Regions from separate parts of the Agrobacterium sp. 22-209-1 genome, predicted to be linked through region 1. Evidence: riboswitches for the same ligand, from Rfam matches in the RefSeq annotation. Region 1 holds a riboswitch; each other region holds the start of a gene.
What was found. Region 1 has a riboswitch for thiamine pyrophosphate ahead of ACQZ48_RS01010 (ABC transporter permease). Riboswitches for the same ligand answer to the same signal wherever they lie in the genome.
Positions count from the first base shown of each region.

Region 2: another riboswitch for thiamine pyrophosphate. It lies ahead of thiC (phosphomethylpyrimidine synthase ThiC); the one in region 1 lies ahead of ACQZ48_RS01010 (ABC transporter permease).
Region 3: another riboswitch for thiamine pyrophosphate. It lies ahead of thiB (thiamine ABC transporter substrate binding subunit); the one in region 1 lies ahead of ACQZ48_RS01010 (ABC transporter permease).

Region 1 covers NZ_JBNWCH010000001.1:221,817-227,350, reverse strand. Annotated here, with positions in the region: gene ACQZ48_RS01020 (hydroxyethylthiazole kinase) at 1-630, opposite strand, end outside; gene ACQZ48_RS01015 (ABC transporter substrate-binding protein) at 627-1,577, opposite strand; gene ACQZ48_RS01010 (ABC transporter permease) at 1,574-2,359, opposite strand; TPP riboswitch at 2,485-2,587, opposite strand; gene ACQZ48_RS01005 (Tad domain-containing protein) at 2,772-4,094, shown strand; gene ACQZ48_RS01000 (pilus assembly protein TadG-related protein) at 4,236-5,525, shown strand.
Region 2 covers NZ_JBNWCH010000005.1:354,338-359,871, forward strand. Annotated here, with positions in the region: gene ACQZ48_RS14595 (amino acid--[acyl-carrier-protein] ligase) at 1-816, opposite strand, end outside; gene ACQZ48_RS14600 (acyl-CoA dehydrogenase family protein) at 821-2,002, opposite strand; gene ACQZ48_RS14605 (acyl carrier protein) at 2,002-2,253, opposite strand; TPP riboswitch at 2,436-2,547, shown strand; gene thiC (phosphomethylpyrimidine synthase ThiC) at 2,643-4,466, shown strand; gene thiO (glycine oxidase ThiO) at 4,468-5,472, shown strand; gene thiS (sulfur carrier protein ThiS) at 5,441-5,534, shown strand, end outside.
Region 3 covers NZ_JBNWCH010000005.1:195,262-200,795, reverse strand. Annotated here, with positions in the region: gene ACQZ48_RS13900 (thiamine ABC transporter ATP-binding protein) at 1-150, opposite strand, end outside; gene thiP (thiamine/thiamine pyrophosphate ABC transporter permease ThiP) at 147-1,772, opposite strand; gene thiB (thiamine ABC transporter substrate binding subunit) at 1,792-2,805, opposite strand; TPP riboswitch at 2,844-2,954, opposite strand; gene ACQZ48_RS13885 (VOC family protein) at 3,000-3,392, opposite strand; gene ACQZ48_RS13880 (ABC-F family ATP-binding cassette domain-containing protein) at 3,488-5,314, opposite strand; gene ACQZ48_RS13875 (thiamine diphosphokinase) at 5,319-5,534, opposite strand, start outside.

The sequences.
Region 1 (5,534 bases):
GGCCGCAAGTTCGGCGGAAACGCCGGTGACGGCAAGGGCGGCGGCGGCCGCTGTCAACGCGTCCTTTTCCACCGCCATGAAGGCGGCGATGACGCCGCCCGAAAGGCAGCCCGTTCCCGTCACCTTCGCCATCCACGGATGGCCGTTGACGATCCTGACGCTGCGGGTTGTGTCGCTGAGGTGATCCACAGGCCCGGTCTCGATCCTCACCACATCAGGCACATTGCCGATCAGGCTCATTTCGGCGTGATTACCGCGCACGATAGTCGGGGAAAGTGCGATGAGTTCGCGCGCGAACTCCAACCGCGACGGTGAGTAGTCGCAATGCACGGGGTCGACGATCCACGGCTTGCCGGATGCATTGGCGATCTCGATCGCCAGCCGGATGACCTTGCGCCGTTCGGCGTCCAGCGTGCCGAGATTGACAGTCAGCGCATCTGCCTTGGCCACGAAACTCTCGATTTCCTCGAGCGAGGTGGTCATGGAAGGAATGCCGCCGACGACGGTGATGCCGTCTGCGGTGAATTTCTGCACCACGGTGTTCATCAGGCAATGCACGCGCGGGCGCGTGTTACGCACGCGCTCCAGTATGTCGGCGGCCTTTGTTGCTGTTGGATAAGTCCTGGTCATGGCTGTTGCAGTTCCACGGCAATGTCGTCCGCCGCCGGCGCCTGCTTGATCAGCTGCATCTCCTGCATGAAAGCCCCGAAACGGGCGTAACGCGCGCGGTCGAGTGCGGCGGGGCGCTTGGCGAAGCGCGGCAGCGTATCGAAGAAGGCCTGTTTGTTCAGCGCGTCATCAAGGTTCGGATAGGCCTTGATGAACAGCTGCCAAGCTTCCTGCGGGTGGTTGGTGATGAAGATCGCTGCCTGCTCTACCGCGGAGAGGAAACGCGGCAGGCGGTCGTCTTTTACGAGATCGCGATGGGTGACAAAGATCAGCTCGTCATAGGCCGGCACGCCATGTTCCTCCGGGAAGAAGGAGCGGCCTTCATGTCCCTCTAGCTTCATCTGCGTCAGCTCGAAATTGCGGAAGCCACCCAGCGTGGCATCCACCTTGCCGGCGATCAGCGACGGCGAAAGCGAGAAGTTGACGTTGACGAGTTCGACATCGTCCTTCGTCAGCCCGTCCTTTTCCAGCATGCGCTTCAGCATGGCGTCTTCGAAGCCGGAAACGGAAAAGCCGACCTTCTTGCCTTTCAGGTCCTTCAGGCTCTTGATCGGACCATCGGCCAAAACGGTGACAGTGTTGAGCGGGGTTTCGACCAGCGTACCGAAACGCACGAGCGGCAGGCCGGCGTCGTGATCGAGATAGAGGTTCGGCTGGTAATGCACGCCGATATCGGCCTGCCTTGCCGAGACGAGGCGCGGCACGGCGGAGGGGTCTGCGGGCGGAACCAGTTCCACCTCCAGCCCGGCATCGGCAAACAGGCCGCGTTCCCTGGCGACCACCGTCGGCGCATGATCCGGGTTCACGAACCATTCGAGCAATATGGTGAGCTTGTCGGCCGCCTCAGATTGCATGGGTGCTAGTACGCTTGCCACTGCGACGACGAGGGAAAGAAGAGTTCGTTTCATGGTGCCGAAAGTCTCCGCAAGTATCTGAAAGGAATGGTGTGTTCTGTTTCCTTGGCCCAGGGAGCCAGATTGGCTGTCGATAAGTCGACGACGAGCCGCAGCAGCACCGCCATGACGGCCAGAATGGTCATGGCGGCGAACATGGTGTCGGTCTGCATGCGGGCATTGGACTGGATCATCACAAACCCGAGGCCGGCCGATGCGCCCACCCATTCGCCGATGACGGCGCCGAGCGGGGCAAGCGGCGCGGCGACCCTGAGGCCTGAAATCAGCGAGGGCAACGCCAGCGGCGCACGCAACCGGGTAAGGATCTGCCAGTGGCTCGCCTCAGTCAGCGAGGCGGCGTCGAGGATGGCGCGATCGGTGCGGTTAAGGCCATCCGTGAAAGCGGAGGCGACGGGGAAGAATATGATGATAGCCGTCATGACCACCTTCGAAGCCATGCCGAAACCGAACCAGAGGACGAGGATGGGGGCGAGCACGAAGACTGGAAAGGCTTGCAACACCAGAACCATGGGCCAGACGAGGCGGCCGAGGCGCGGGATGGCGGCAATGGTGAAGGCGACGACAATGCCGCCGGCGACGCCCGCCACAAGCCCGAGGGCCATTTCGCCGAGCGTTACCAGTGCCTGCCCGAACAGGAAGCCCGGCTGACGCCAGAACGCGCCAGCAACATCGGCGGGCGATGGCAGGATATAGCGGGGCGGTGAAAACAGCCACGTTCCCGCCTGCCAGAAAACCAGCAGAAGACCGACTCCGTTCAGTGCATGGGTGGCACGCATGAGCCGGACCTCAGACGCAGACGCACCGTGTGCGAAGGGCGGAAGGTTTCAGCATCGTCACTCGTCTCCAGATGTGGCAATCTCGGAGATCAGGCAAAGCGAAGAAGAGAAAAAGCGGCGCCCCTTGGGCGCGACAATTCCGTTCCTACGCCGGCATGACCCGGATCAGGTTCAAGGGTCCGGCTCAACGCCATCTCAGCACCGTCTGGTGCTCCCCTCGGAAGAGATTGTTTTGTAGGACATGATCTAAAAATGTCAACGGCCTCCGCTGACAGATCATGGGTCGTATATATATTACTTAAATATAGTTATTAGTAATACCGAATTTATTGTAAATTAGTTATATCGATAAACTATATCGCAACGGCACTCAAATAAACCTCATCTGAATTCTGATAATTCGGAGATGAGCTTGAAAAACATCTGGCGGGACAAGTCTGGAAACTTTGCAATTCTTAGCGCTCTGTTGATCATACCGATCGTCGGATCTGCCGGCGTTGCGCTGGATGTCGTTCGGGCCATGAGCGTGAAATCCGATCTTCAGATGGCAGCGGACTCTGCGGCTCTGGCCGTGGTTGCGGAAAGTTCAGCCAGTGCCGAGGCTGCACGGCGAATGGCCAGCAACGGCGTCATTTCGGTCGGAAAGGAAGAGGCTGAGGCTTTTTTTCACAGCAATCAGCGAGGGAACCCGGAATATCGCCTATTGGCGCTCGATGTACAGGTGAAGAAGAATGGCACCGTGATCGAATCGTCAGTGAGTTTTAAGGCTTCGCTTGATACAACGCTCTCCAGAGTACTGGGAAAGGATTTCCTGACTGTCTCCGGCAGTGCAACTGCCAAATATGAGACGGAAACCTATACCGATTTCTATCTGCTGCTCGATAACTCGCCTTCCATGGGTGTCGGCGCAACGCCCGCCGATGTGGCAACGATGAAAGTTGCCCTCGGTTGTGAGTTCGCCTGCCATCTCTCATTGCCAGACGGGTCTTCCAATCCCAACAGCAGCTATTTCCGGCTCAGAAACAAGGATCCGAAGGCCCGAGGTTACATAAACGCGACGACGCGCATTGACGTGGTCGCAAAGGCAACCGCAAGCTTAATGGATACTGCCGAGGACACTCGCAAAAGACCCGACCAGTATCGCATTGCGGTCTATACTTTTGGAAAGACAGCAGAGGATGCCTTTTTTAACAAAGACCTTCCGGAAATTGTCTCGCGCACCTCGGATTTGCAGGGGGCCAAAAAAAAGGTCAAAGAAATTGAGTTGATGTCAGTTCCAGACCATCATTACAAAAGCGACCAGCATACGAATTTCGACCGTGCACTGACGAGAATCACACCGAAGATGGGAACATCGGGGAATGGCGCGAGTTCCGCTACACCTGAAAAAATCCTGTTCTTCGTGTCGGATGGCGTGGCCGATGCTGCAAAGGCCGCATGTACCAAGAAAAAGATTTGGAATGGACGCTGCCAGGAACCCATAGACACCAAGCTGTGCGACAACCTCAAGAAACAAGGATTCCGTATCGCCGTGCTTTACACGACGTATCTGCCGCTTCCTGATAATCCTCACTACAAGAATTGGATCGCACCATTCGAAACGGAAATCGGCCCGCGCATGCAAGCCTGCGCCTCCCCTGGCTTGTTCTTCGAGGTCAGTCCTTCGCAGGGCATCAGCGAGGCCATGTCGGCGCTTTTTAAAAAGGCGATCAGCTCGCCACGCCTGACCAACTGATGACCAGCATAGCGGAAGGCTGGTTGGATCGGTATTTAGTTATTTAGGAAATTAGATTTATCGAAAATTAGTTATCCTTTGAAACTGCCCTTCAACATTCTTTTTCTAAGTTCTGTCTCCAAAAGCGCTATGGGGGCAGATTTGAAAAATATCTGGCAGGATAGATCAGGAAATTTCGGAATTCTAACTGCTTTGCTTTTGGTGCCGCTCATCGGTACGGCCGGCGTTGCGCTGGATGTGACTCACAGCATGGCCGTAAAATCCGATCTGCAGATGGCAGCGGATGCCGCAGCCCTTGCGGTGGTTGCCGATACATCGTCGAGTGTTCAAAAGGCGAAGGAAATGTCGGGCGATGGCGTCATTTCGCTCGGCGCTGATGACGCCTCCGCATTCTTTGAAAGCAATGAGCGGTCCAATCCCGATTACAAGCTTCTGTCTCTGGATGTGTCGGTGACCAAGCACGGTAACGCGATCGAATCCTCGGTCAGCTTCAAGGCTTCCATTGACACGACGCTTTCACGGATACTCGGGGAGGATCTCATTACCGTTTCGGGCAAGGCGACCGCCAAATACGAGACGGAAACATTCAGCGACTTCTATGTGCTTCTTGATAACACCCCCTCAATGGGCGTCGGCGCCACGCCAACCGACGTTGCCACCATGGTCGCGAATACGAGCGACAAATGTGCTTTCGCCTGTCACATCGTGAAAGACGGTGTCGTGGATACGAACAGCTATTATTACAAGGCGAAAAGTCTCGGCGTGACGACGCGCATCAATGTGGTCGCAAAGGCAACAGCGAGCCTTATGGACACGGCGAAGTCCATGCGCAAAAGCAGCAATCAATATCGCATGGCAGTCTATTCCTTTGGAGAGAAAGCCGAAGATACGAAGCTGCTTGAGGTCGTACCGCTCACGTCGGATCTGGCGACGGCGAAGAAGAAAGCCGCTGAAGTTGATCTCATGTCTATCCCCAAGCAGGGATTCAACAACGACCAGCAGACGGATTTCGACCGGGCACTGACCCAGATCGGGGACAAGATCGGCACCTCCGGCACGGGCGCGAGTTCGGCGAGCCCGGAAAAGATCGTCTTCTTCGTGACCGATGGTGTCGGCGATAGCTATAAGCCATCGACCTGCACCAAAAAAACGACGAGCGGCCGCTGTCAGGAACCGATCGACGTCAAATATTGCACGAAGCTGAAAGAAAAGGGTTTTCGCATCGCCGTGCTCTACACCACCTACCTGCCGCTGCCGACCAATGACTGGTACAATAGCTGGATCAAGCCGTTTCAGCCGGAAATCGGCACACGCATGCAGTCCTGCGCTTCTCCGGGCCTGTTCTTCGAAGTTAGCCCGTCGCAGGGCATCAGCGATGCGATGACCGCGCTTTTCAAGAAGGCCATAACATCACCCCGTCTGACGGGGTGATGACAGGGA
Region 2 (5,534 bases), on a different contig from region 1:
GAAACCGACGCAGGCGGTATGGGCAACATCGCCATTATCGAGGTTCAGGCCCCACTTCTGGCCGAAGGCATCCTGGTGGTAGTTGAAACTCATGCAGGCTGTTGGGTTCGTCGTCGATGTGACCGGGATCAAGAGTTCGAATTTCAGGTTCTGGTCGCGCTGGTTGTTGGCGAGCATTTTTCCGGCGCGGCCGAAGAAGGGATCGTTGGCGATATCGATGGTGACGTCGAGCCCGACCGCTTTCATCATTTCCACGCCGCGATCCATCCAGGTCTGGCGGAATTCGGTGACGTTCGCCTCGGTGCCCATGCAGACATATTCACGCATGCGGAAAAGCTGCTGGCGCGCCGGATCCTTTGAGGGTTCATGGCGGAAGCAATAGGACTGGATGTCATAGAGACCGCCGCCGGCGGGAAGGGCGCCACGTTTGGCGATCGTCGGATAGAGCGGGTAGCAGGCCGCCGGCGTCAGCACGATGTCGGTGGCTTTCTGGTCCTTGGTCCAGTCGCCGCCCTCATCCATCGTCTTCAGCAGGCTGACATGGTCGAGTTCACAGCCGCAAAAGGAATGGACCGTGCCGGCGAGCTGCGGGAAGCTCTTCATGTAACCGCTCTTTTCGAAATAGGCGCGGTTGATGCCGGGCGGGAAGCGGATCGCTTCGGCGCCATCGGCGCCACCGGTGCGGTCGATCAGCCGCTCGAAGGCGGCAATCACATCCTCGAACTGGCCGCTGCGTCCATAAAGACCGTCCACACCGGTTTCAATCAGCAGGCCTTCTTCGAACAGTCGATCGAGAAACGATGTTTGCATGTCCATGGTCTTATCCCAAGAGGCTGGTGTCCTGCTTGTGAACCAGCAGGAGATTGGCGGAATTGCCGAGAATGCGGTCGTTGGAAATCATCAGACGGGCGGAGTGTGCGTCGCGCAGGTGCCGGCCGAGGCTATAGGGCGTGCCGTTCTTGTAGCCCATGATGCCGCAGACCAGCATGGCGTGGTCGATGATCTCGAGAATGGTTTCGGAAGAGCAAATCTTCACATTGTTCATGGCGACGGCAAAGGCCATCGACATCAGTTTTTCGGGGTCGCTCTTGGTGTCCTCGTAAGCCTTGATGCCGGCGATGATGTTGGATTTCACGACCTGCAGCTTGGTGGAAACTTCAGCAAGGCGGATTGCGCCGGGAGGAGCGGTGCCCGGCGATTTGCGCGCCGCGGCTCTGACGAAAGACTGGGCGCGCAGCACGGCGTCCGACGCGATGCCGTACCAGACGGCGCTCCACAGGAGATGCGAGCTTGCAAGCATGGATTGTGCGGCGATTTCGGCAAAGGGTTTCGGGAATATCTGCGCCGCCGGCGCTTCGCCGCGGAACAGGAAGCCGTCCGAACAGGTGCCACGCATGCCGAGCGTATCCCAGACATGGGTCTTTTCGAGCGTGTACTGATTTTTCAGGAAGACGGTCATCACCTGGTCGGCGGGCGCGGCATCCTTGTGGGCGCGCGAGGTGATGAGGATCGCATCGGCATTGCTGCCATAGGAAATGACGGTGGCATCCTTTTCCAGCCGGCAGCTATCGCCTTCGACTTCGATCGCACAGATGGAGTTGCGCAGATTGCCGCCGATGCCGCCTTCCGTGGTGGCGGAGCCGAGCAGGAGCTGTTCGTTGGCAACGCGACGCATGAAGCCCGGATGCCAGTTGCTCTCGACGCCATGTTCCACAAGGCTTGACAGCTTGATGTGGTGCATGGCGAAAATCATCGCGGTTGCCGAACATGCCTGCCCGAGCCGGGCGCAGATATCGGCGATTTCCTGTAAGGAAGCGCTTTCGCCGCCCAGCGAAGAGGGGACCTGAATGCCGAGCAGACGTTCCTGTCGCAGCGCATCAACAGCTTCCTGCGGAAAGCGGCCGGTGACATCTACCGCATCCGCATGTCTGGCGGCAATTGCCGCGACACGGCCCGCGCGCGCGGACAGCGTTTCATCCTGCGGCGCTACGGTGACGTTCATCAGGCTGCCTCTTTACCATCCAGAATGAGCTTAACGGTGTCTTCAATCGCCCTGATGCTCGCAAAGGATTTGCGGTTCAGGAGATTGTCGGGGAATTCGATGTCGAATGCCTCTTCGATGCCGAGCATCAATTGTACCGACGCAAAGGAAGAAAGGCCCGCTGCATAAAGATCGGCTTCGTCTGCAATCGTATCGACGGGGGTTGGAAGCTGGCCGAATTTTGCCAGTATTTCACGAATAGTCGCATTCATTCCGACGTATCTCCAATGAAATCAACATTAGGTAGGTTTGTGCTTATCGTTATGCCGCAAACGATAATATTCGCCTAAACCGTTAGGTTAATTACAACTAACGGCAGCATGCGACATTCCCGCACCTTTGCCAAGTACGGATCGTCGGCCTTGACAAATGCCGGGCGGTGTTTTTTGCTGAGACCATTCACCAGGGGTGTCCCGTCAAGGGGCTGAGATTCTGCTTTCATGCGCAGTGACCCGTTGAACCTGATCCAGTTCATACTGGCGTAGGGACGGTGCAAAGACCTGATGTCGGGCGGGCGCATGACGTTGCGTTTCGGCAATTCGGTATTTTCCATCATTCCGGCTCGAACTGGGTCTCCACTGTCAAACTTTGGAGCCTCAAGATGAATATCGCTGCCAAGACTATCCCGCTTACGGTCACCACCGGGCCGCATGCCGCCTCCACGAAAATCCACAAAGCCGGCATTCTACATCCCCATATCCGCGTGCCGATGCGCGAGATCGCCGTTCATCCCACAGCCGGCGAACCGCCGGTGACGGTCTATGATTCTTCCGGCCCCTATACCGATCCTGCCCATGCCGTTTTGATTGAAAAGGGTCTGCCGCGCCTGCGTCAAGACTGGGTCGTGGCCCGCGGTGATGTCGAGGCTTATGAGGGGCGACACGTCAAGCCGGAGGATAACGGCTTTGCCACAGGCGAGCGCCTGACGCCTGAATTCGGTGTGCGTCACCAGCCGCTGAAAGCGACGGCGGGCAAGGCGGTGACGCAACTTGCCTATGCCAGGGCGGGCATTATCACGCCGGAAATGGAATTCATCGCCATCCGCGAAAATCTCGGGCGCGAGGCCGTGAAAGAAAAGCTCGCGCGTGACGGCGAAAGCTTTGGCGCGCATATTCCTGATTATGTCACGGCGGAATTCGTGCGTCAGGAAGTGGCGTCGGGCCGCGCCATCATTCCGGCCAATATCAACCACCCGGAACTTGAGCCGATGATCATCGGCCGCAATTTTCTCGTCAAGATCAACGCCAATATCGGCAATTCCGCCGTCACCTCCTCCATGGCTGAAGAGGTGGAGAAGATGGTTTGGGCCATCCGCTGGGGTGCGGATACCGTCATGGACCTGTCGACCGGCCGCAACATCCACAATATCCGCGAATGGATCATCCGCAACTCGCCGGTGCCGATCGGCACGGTGCCGCTTTATCAGGCGCTTGAGAAGGTCAACGGCATTGCCGAGGACCTCACCTGGGAAGTGTTCCGCGACACGCTGATCGAGCAGGCGGAACAGGGCGTGGATTATTTCACCATCCATGCCGGCGTGCGGCTGCATTACATCCCGCTCACCGTCAACCGCGTCACCGGCATCGTTTCGCGCGGCGGTTCGATCATGGCCAAGTGGTGTCTGCATCACCACAAGGAAAGTTTCCTTTATGAGCATTTCGACGAGATTTGCGACATTTGCCGCGCCTATGACGTCTCCTTCTCGCTTGGTGATGGCCTGCGTCCCGGGTCGATTGCCGATGCCAATGACGCGGCTCAGTTTGCCGAGCTGGAGACGCTCGGCGAGTTGACGCAGATCGCCTGGGCGAAGGATTGCCAGGTGATGATCGAAGGCCCCGGCCATGTGCCGATGCACAAGATCAAGGAAAACATGGACAAGCAGTTGAAGACCTGCGGCGAGGCGCCCTTCTATACGCTCGGGCCGCTCACCACCGATATTGCGCCCGGTTACGATCACATCACGTCGGGCATCGGTGCTGCGATGATCGGCTGGTTCGGAACGGCGATGCTCTGCTACGTCACGCCCAAGGAACATCTCGGCCTGCCTGACCGTAACGACGTGAAGGTCGGCGTCATCACCTACAAGATCGCTGCCCACGCCGCCGATCTCGCCAAGGGCCATCCGGCAGCACAGGTGCGGGACGATGCGCTGTCGCGCGCGCGGTTCGAGTTCCGTTGGGAGGACCAGTTCAACCTGTCGCTGGACCCGGATACGGCGCGCTCCTTCCATGACGAGACGTTGCCAAAGGAAGCGCACAAGGTCGCGCATTTCTGCTCCATGTGCGGGCCGAAATTCTGCTCGATGCGGATTTCCCACGATATCCGCGCCGAGGCGCAGAAGGAGGGACTGGAGGCCATGGCGGCACGCTTCAAGGAAGGCGGTGAACTCTATATGCCGCTCGCAACGCCTGCGAATACCGAATAGCATGCGCATTCTGGTCAAGGGAACGGGGGTCGCCGGTTTGACGGCGGCCTTCGAACTGGCGCGGAGCGGCATTACTGTCGAGGTCTGCGAGCGCAATGCCGAACCCTCTCGCGGTGCATCCTGGTATGCGGGCGGCATGTTGGCGCCCTGGTGCGAGCGTGAAAGCGCTGAGGCGGCGGTTCTGACGCTCGGTCAGGCGGCGCTCGACTGGTGGGATGAAGCGACACCCGGCCTTGTCGTGCGGCACGGTACGCTGGTCGTTGCGCCAGCCCGCGACAAGGTGGAGCTTTCGCGTTTCGCATCGCGGACCGCTGGCTATCGCTGGGTGGATGAGGGCGAAATCGCCGCGCTGGAGCCTGATCTTGCCGGGCGATTTCGTTCCGGGCTTTATTTCCCGGGCGAGGGGCACCTCGATCCGCGTCTTGCACTGAAATCGCTGCATGAGCGGCTCTGCACCATGGGTGTACGGTTCCATATGAGTATCCCGTTGGATGAAGAGCCGTTCGACCGCGTGGTGGATTGCACTGGCTCTGCGGCAATCGGCGGGATTTCCGATCTTCGCGGTGTGCGGGGAGAAATGCTCTATCTCGCCACGCCGGAGGTTTCCCTGTCTCGTCCTGTCCGGCTGCTGCATCCGCGCATTCCGCTTTACATCGTGCCGCGCGAGCCGGGTCGTTTCATGGTGGGCGCAACGATGATCGAGACGGAAGATGCGGGCGCCATTTCCGCCCGCTCGATGATGGAGTTCCTGAATGCCGCCTACGCCGTGCATCCGGCTTTCGCGGAGGCGGAAATCATCGAGACGGGCACCGGCGTGCGCCCCGCCTATCCTGACAATCTGCCTGATGTGACGCAGGATGGCCGGACCATTTTCATCAACGGCGCGCACCGGCACGGCTTTCTGCTGTCGCCGGCGATGGCGCGGCTGGCGGCTGAAGTCGTTTGCCAAACTCTCTCTCAAAAGGAACGGGATCATGAAACTTCTGGTGAATGGCGACGAGCTTGATCTCGCCGCCGAGACGCTGGCCGGCCTGCTTGCCAGCCTCGAATACGAGGGTGAGTGGCTGG
Region 3 (5,534 bases), on a different contig from region 1:
GAGGTTGAGAAGCGTCGACTTGCCCGAACCGGACGCGCCAACGACAGCGGTTATCCGGCTCTGCGGGAATGTGCAATCGAGGTCGAAATCCTGCGTTCCAAGCCGCAGCCTGACCTTGTTGAGTTCAACGGCAAAATCTTCGCCGGTCATATGCTCGCCCTTGCTGATGGGGATTGCCGCGCAACACCGCCTGCGGCAAGCAGCAGGCAGACGATACCGAGAAGGAAGGCATAACCGGCGGCGTCATTGGTACGATAGCTGCCCATGCTGCTGTAAACCAGCCATGGCAGGGTGACGAAACTTTCCGACCCGAACAGGGCAACCGCACCTAAATCGCCGAGAGACAGGGCCATGGCGAAGGAAAACGCCATGGCCAGCGGCCGCCACAGAACCGGAAGATCGGCAAACCGCAGCCGCGTCAAGCCCTGAAGCCCGAGACTGGCGGAAAGCCGGCCGGTGCGCAAAAAATGACTGGTGAAAGCCGGTTCCAGCACCCGCATGGCAAGCGGCAAAGCCATCAGCATATTGATGAGCGCCACGAGGACCGGCGCATAGAAGCTGACATCGCCGAAAACCCGCAATAACAGGAACCACCCGCTTCCCAATACGACAGGCGGCACCAAAAGCACCAGCGAAGACCCCGCCCCCAGCATGGCGGAGAGGAAGCGCAGGGGTTGCCCCGCCTGCCGTCTGGAGCCTATCGCCTGTCGCGCGCCGATGATCGCCATGCAGCAGAGCACAACAAGGGCTGCAGACAGTGCGGCAATTGCAAGACTGGCCACCGCCGCGCGCAGGAAAATCGGCGCGGACAAAAGGCGCGGCAGATCGGCCCTCAAACCCGAAACAGCGATGGCGGCAAGCGGCAGGCCGATCAGCAGAACAGCGAACACGATTGCCACGCCATCCCAAAGGCGAGCGCCGACGCCTTTTCCATCGAAACGGCGAAGGGAACGGCCAAGCGAGGGAATCTCCGCTTCGGGCGACGGCAAAAAGGCAAGAAGGCCGAGCAGAATTGCGGTGAGGGCAATCTGCAAAACCGAAAGCGCAATCGCCCGCTGCGGATCGAAATCGAACCGCAGCGCCTGATAGATCGCCACCTCCAGCGTCGTTGCCGCCGGCCCGCCGCCCAAAAGAAGAACGAGCGTGAAGCTGGTGGCGCACAGCATGAAGACAAGCCCGGCAATACCGGGGACGAGACGCGCGACCGCCGGCCATTCGATAAAACGGAAAATCGAAACCGGACCCATACCGAGGCTCGCCGCCATGCGCCAATATTCGCCCGGAATACGCTCCAGCCCGGCCAGCATCAGCCGCACCGAAAGCGGCAGATTGAAAAACACATGGGCAATAAGAATGCCGGAAAGACCGTAGATGCTGAACGGCTCATCCGCCCCGGCAAAAACAAGGGCCGAATTCAAAACGCCCTGCCTGCCCCAGATGGTGATGATACCGAAAGCGCCGACGATCACAGGCAGACCCATCGGCACCGCCATCAGTCTGACGATCCAGATTCTTCCCGGAAACTCGCGCCGACGGCAAAGCGCCAGTGCCACCGGCAGGCCGAGAAAAAGGGAAAGAAGGGTGGAGAGCGTTGCCTGATAAAGCGTGAAACGCAGGATGCGCAGCGTATAGGCATCCATGATGCCGGCAGCGGGCGCGCCGGCATCAAAAGACAGGAGAGCCGCAACCGCGAGCGCCATGAACAGGAAAACGGCAGCAAAAGCCGCCGTTCCGAAAATGATCGACCGTCGGTAATCGCGACGCGGCATCATGCGCGGATGTGCCCCTTCCTCAATTCATGCTCATGGCGGCAAGCCATTCATCGATCCATGCCTTGCGGTTCCTCGCTACCTCTTCCGGATCCATCAGGAAAGTCTTCTGCGGCACCACGAGTTTGGAAAACGCCTCCTGCAAAGGCTTAGAGGTCGCCGCGACCGGCATCATCCAGTTGTTTTCCGGAATGGCATCCTGAAAACCGGATGTTAGCGTGAAAGCGAGGAACTGCTTTGCCAGTTCCTTGTGCGGCGCGTTTTTGAGGAGACCGGAAACCTCGATCTGGATGTAATGTCCTTCGGAAAAGGCGGCGGCCTGATAACGATCCGTTTTTTCAGCGACCATGTGATAGGCGGGCGAGGTGGTGTAGGAGAGCACCATCGGCACCTCACCCTTGGTGAAGAGGCCATAGGATTCCGACCAGCCCGGCGTGACGGTGAGAATGCGCTTCCTGAACTTTTCCCAAGCCTCCGGGGCCTTGTCGCCGTAAACCGATTTCACCCATAGCAGCAGGCCGAGCCCCGGCGTGGAGGTGCGCGGATCCTGAATGACGATTTTCTGCGAGGGGTCGCCTTCCACGAGGTCTTTCAGGCTCGTCGGCGGGCTTTTCACCGTCTGCGTATCATAGATGACAGCGAAATGACCGTAATCATAGGGAATGAAAACATCGTCCGTATAACCGCCCGGCACTTTGGCCGCCGATGCATCGATGCCGCTGACATCGAACAGACCGGTCTGTTTTGCTTCCGCGACAAGATTGGTGTCGAGACCGACGACGACATCCGCCTTGGACCCCGCCCCTTCAAGCTTCAGACGATTGAGCAGCGCCACGCCATCGGCCACGCCGACGAAATTGACCGTGCAATTACAAACCTTCTCGAAGGCCTCCTTCACCTTGGGGCCGGGACCCCATTCGGAAACGAAACTCTCATAGGTGTAGACGGTCAGTTCCTGTCTATCCTGTGCAATGGCAAGACCGGGCAGAAACAGCGAGGCGGCAACGAGGGAATTCAGGAAAAGACGACGGCGCACGGGTATCTCCTCAAAAAACGATAGGGAAATAGCCGTCTGCGTTAAAGCCGTCTAATCCCTCCGCCGGTATGAACCGGATCAGGTTCTTCGGGTTGGCAAGCCTCTCAGCCTTTTACACCAAAGCGCAAAAGACACCCCGTTAGATCAAGATGATGGTGTAATCCCGCCGTCCCTGATTGGCAAGATGGCCGAGGTCAGCCCTGTTCCGTCATATGCACCAGTTCCCAGACATGTCCGTCGGGGTCCTGAAAGCTGCCGGCATACATGAAGCCATGATCCTGCACGGGCTTCCAGCTGCCACCGCCGGAGGCGAGCGCCGTGGCGATCATCCGGTCGATTTCCTCCCTGCTTCCGGCGGAAAGACAGGTCAGAACCTCGGTGGTTCGCGTCGCATCAGCAATGTCGCCGTTGATGAAATCGCGGAAACGTCCCTCCTGCAGAAGCATCACGAAGATATTCTCTTCCACGATCATGCAGAGTGTGTGGTCATCTGAATATTCCGGGTTGAAGCTGAAACCGAGAGCAGTAAAGAAGTTTCTTGACGTCTCGATGTTCTTGACCGGCAGATTGACAAAAATCATGCGCATTTTTCAACTCCTCCAAGCGAACGCCGGCATAGAACGGCAATTCTGCTTTTCTGTCAAAGGCCGAAGGAGGACCGGCAAAGGAAGGACTGATGCCTTCAGCCCTCCAGTTCCTCGCGAAGCATCTCCAGTTCCAGCCATTCTTCTTCCATGACTTCCAGCTTGTCGCGCAGCTTCGACATTTCCTGCGCCAGCGTGTTGAAAGCCTCCGGATCTTTTGTGAAAAGTTCCGGATCGGCCATGCGCTGCTCGCGTTTTGCGATTTCGCTTTGCGCCTTCTCCATCTCCTTAGGCAGATTTTCGAGCGCGAATTTCTGCTTGAAGGAAAGCTTGCCCTTCGCCTTTACAGGCTCCTGTGAAGCCGAGGCGGAAGATGCCGCTTTCGCCTTTTCCTGCTTCTCAGCCTTGCGCTTCTCGTCCGACGCCCCCTTGCGCTGCGCCATCATGTCCGAATAGCCACCGGCATATTCGATCCAGCGCCCGTCAGGCTGGTCGGGATTAACAGGGGCGATGGTGGAGGTAACGGTACGGTCAAGAAAATCGCGGTCGTGGCTGACGAGAATGACCGTGCCGGAGAAGCCGGCGACGATTTCCTGCAGCAGATCGAGTGTTTCGATATCGAGATCGTTGGTCGGCTCGTCGAGGATCAGAAGATTGGTCGGCCGTGCCAGAATGCGCGCCAGAATAAGGCGCGCGCGCTCGCCACCGGACAGGTTGCGGATCGGCGTGCGGGCCTGTTCCGGCTGGAACAGAAAGTCCTTCATATAGCCCGTCACATGCTTCAATTCGCCGTTAACCAGCAGATTTTCGCCGCGGCCATCGGTCAGATAATGCGCGAGCGTATCGTTGGGATTGAGATCCTCGCGCTTCTGGTCGAGCGTCGCAATCTCCAGATTGGTGCCAAGCTTCACCGTGCCGCTATCGGGCTCCAGCTGGCCGGTGAGCATCTTCAGAAGCGTGGTTTTACCGGCGCCGTTCGGGCCGACGAAGCCGATGCAATCGCCGCGATGGACGCGCAGCGAAAAGGGCGCGACGATCACGCGCTCGCCGTAAGCCTTGGTGATGGCCTCGGCCTCGATGACCAGTTTGCCGGATTCACGCCCTTCGGTAACGGTCGCCTGCACCGTGCCCTGCGGCCCCTTGTGGCCGCGATATTCCGCACGCATCGCCTGAAGCTCGCCGACGCGGCGCATGTTGCGCTTGCGCCTTGCGGTCACGCCATAACGCATCCAGTGTTCTTCGCGCTCGATGGCCTTGCCGAGCTTGTGCTGCTCCAGCTCTTCCTCTTCCAGAACCTTGTCGCGCCATTCCTCGAAATGGGCAAAGCCACGATTGAGACGGCGGGACTGGCCACGATCGAGCCACACGGTCGAGGTCGAGACCTTCTCCAGAAAGCGCCGGTCGTGCGAGATCAGCACCAGCGCACTGCGCGTCTGCTGCAGCTCGCTTTCAAGCCATTCGATGGTGGGAAGATCGAGATGGTTGGTCGGCTCGTCCAGCATCAAAATATCCGGCTCAGGCGCCATGACGCGGGCAAGTGCCGCGCGGCGCGCCTCGCCGCCTGAGAGGCTCTCCGGATTTTCCTGTCCGGTAAGGCCCAGATGTTCGAGAAGATAGGTGACGCGATAGTGATCGTCACCGGGGCCGAGCCCCGCTTCGGCATAGGCCTGAACCGTGTCGTAACCGGCAAAATCCGGGGCCTGCTCCAGATAACGGATGGTGGCCGCCGGATGCCGGAAGACCTCGCCCGACTGCGCCTCGACGAGACCCGCGGCGATCTTCATCAGCGTGGATTTGCCCGAACCATTGCGCCCGACAAGGCAGATACGATCGCCCGGTTCCACCTGGAGATTGGCGCCGTCGAGCAGCGGGGTCACGCCGAAGGTCAGCTTGATGTCATCGAGTTTCAAAATTGGGGGTGCCAAGGCGTCAGGCTCCGGTCAGGTCATAAGGGCGGGCGAGCACGATGGCTTTGCCGCTTTTCAGCGAGAAATGCACGAGCCCGCCATTCGCGACATTGGAAATAGTGCGGGAGGAACCAAAAGCAAGCGCGAAATCCTTCAACGGATAACGCACATTGCCAATATCGAGCCCCTCAAGGGCGGTAAATCCGGCAACCGAAAACAGCGAAGCGGGCGGCAGATC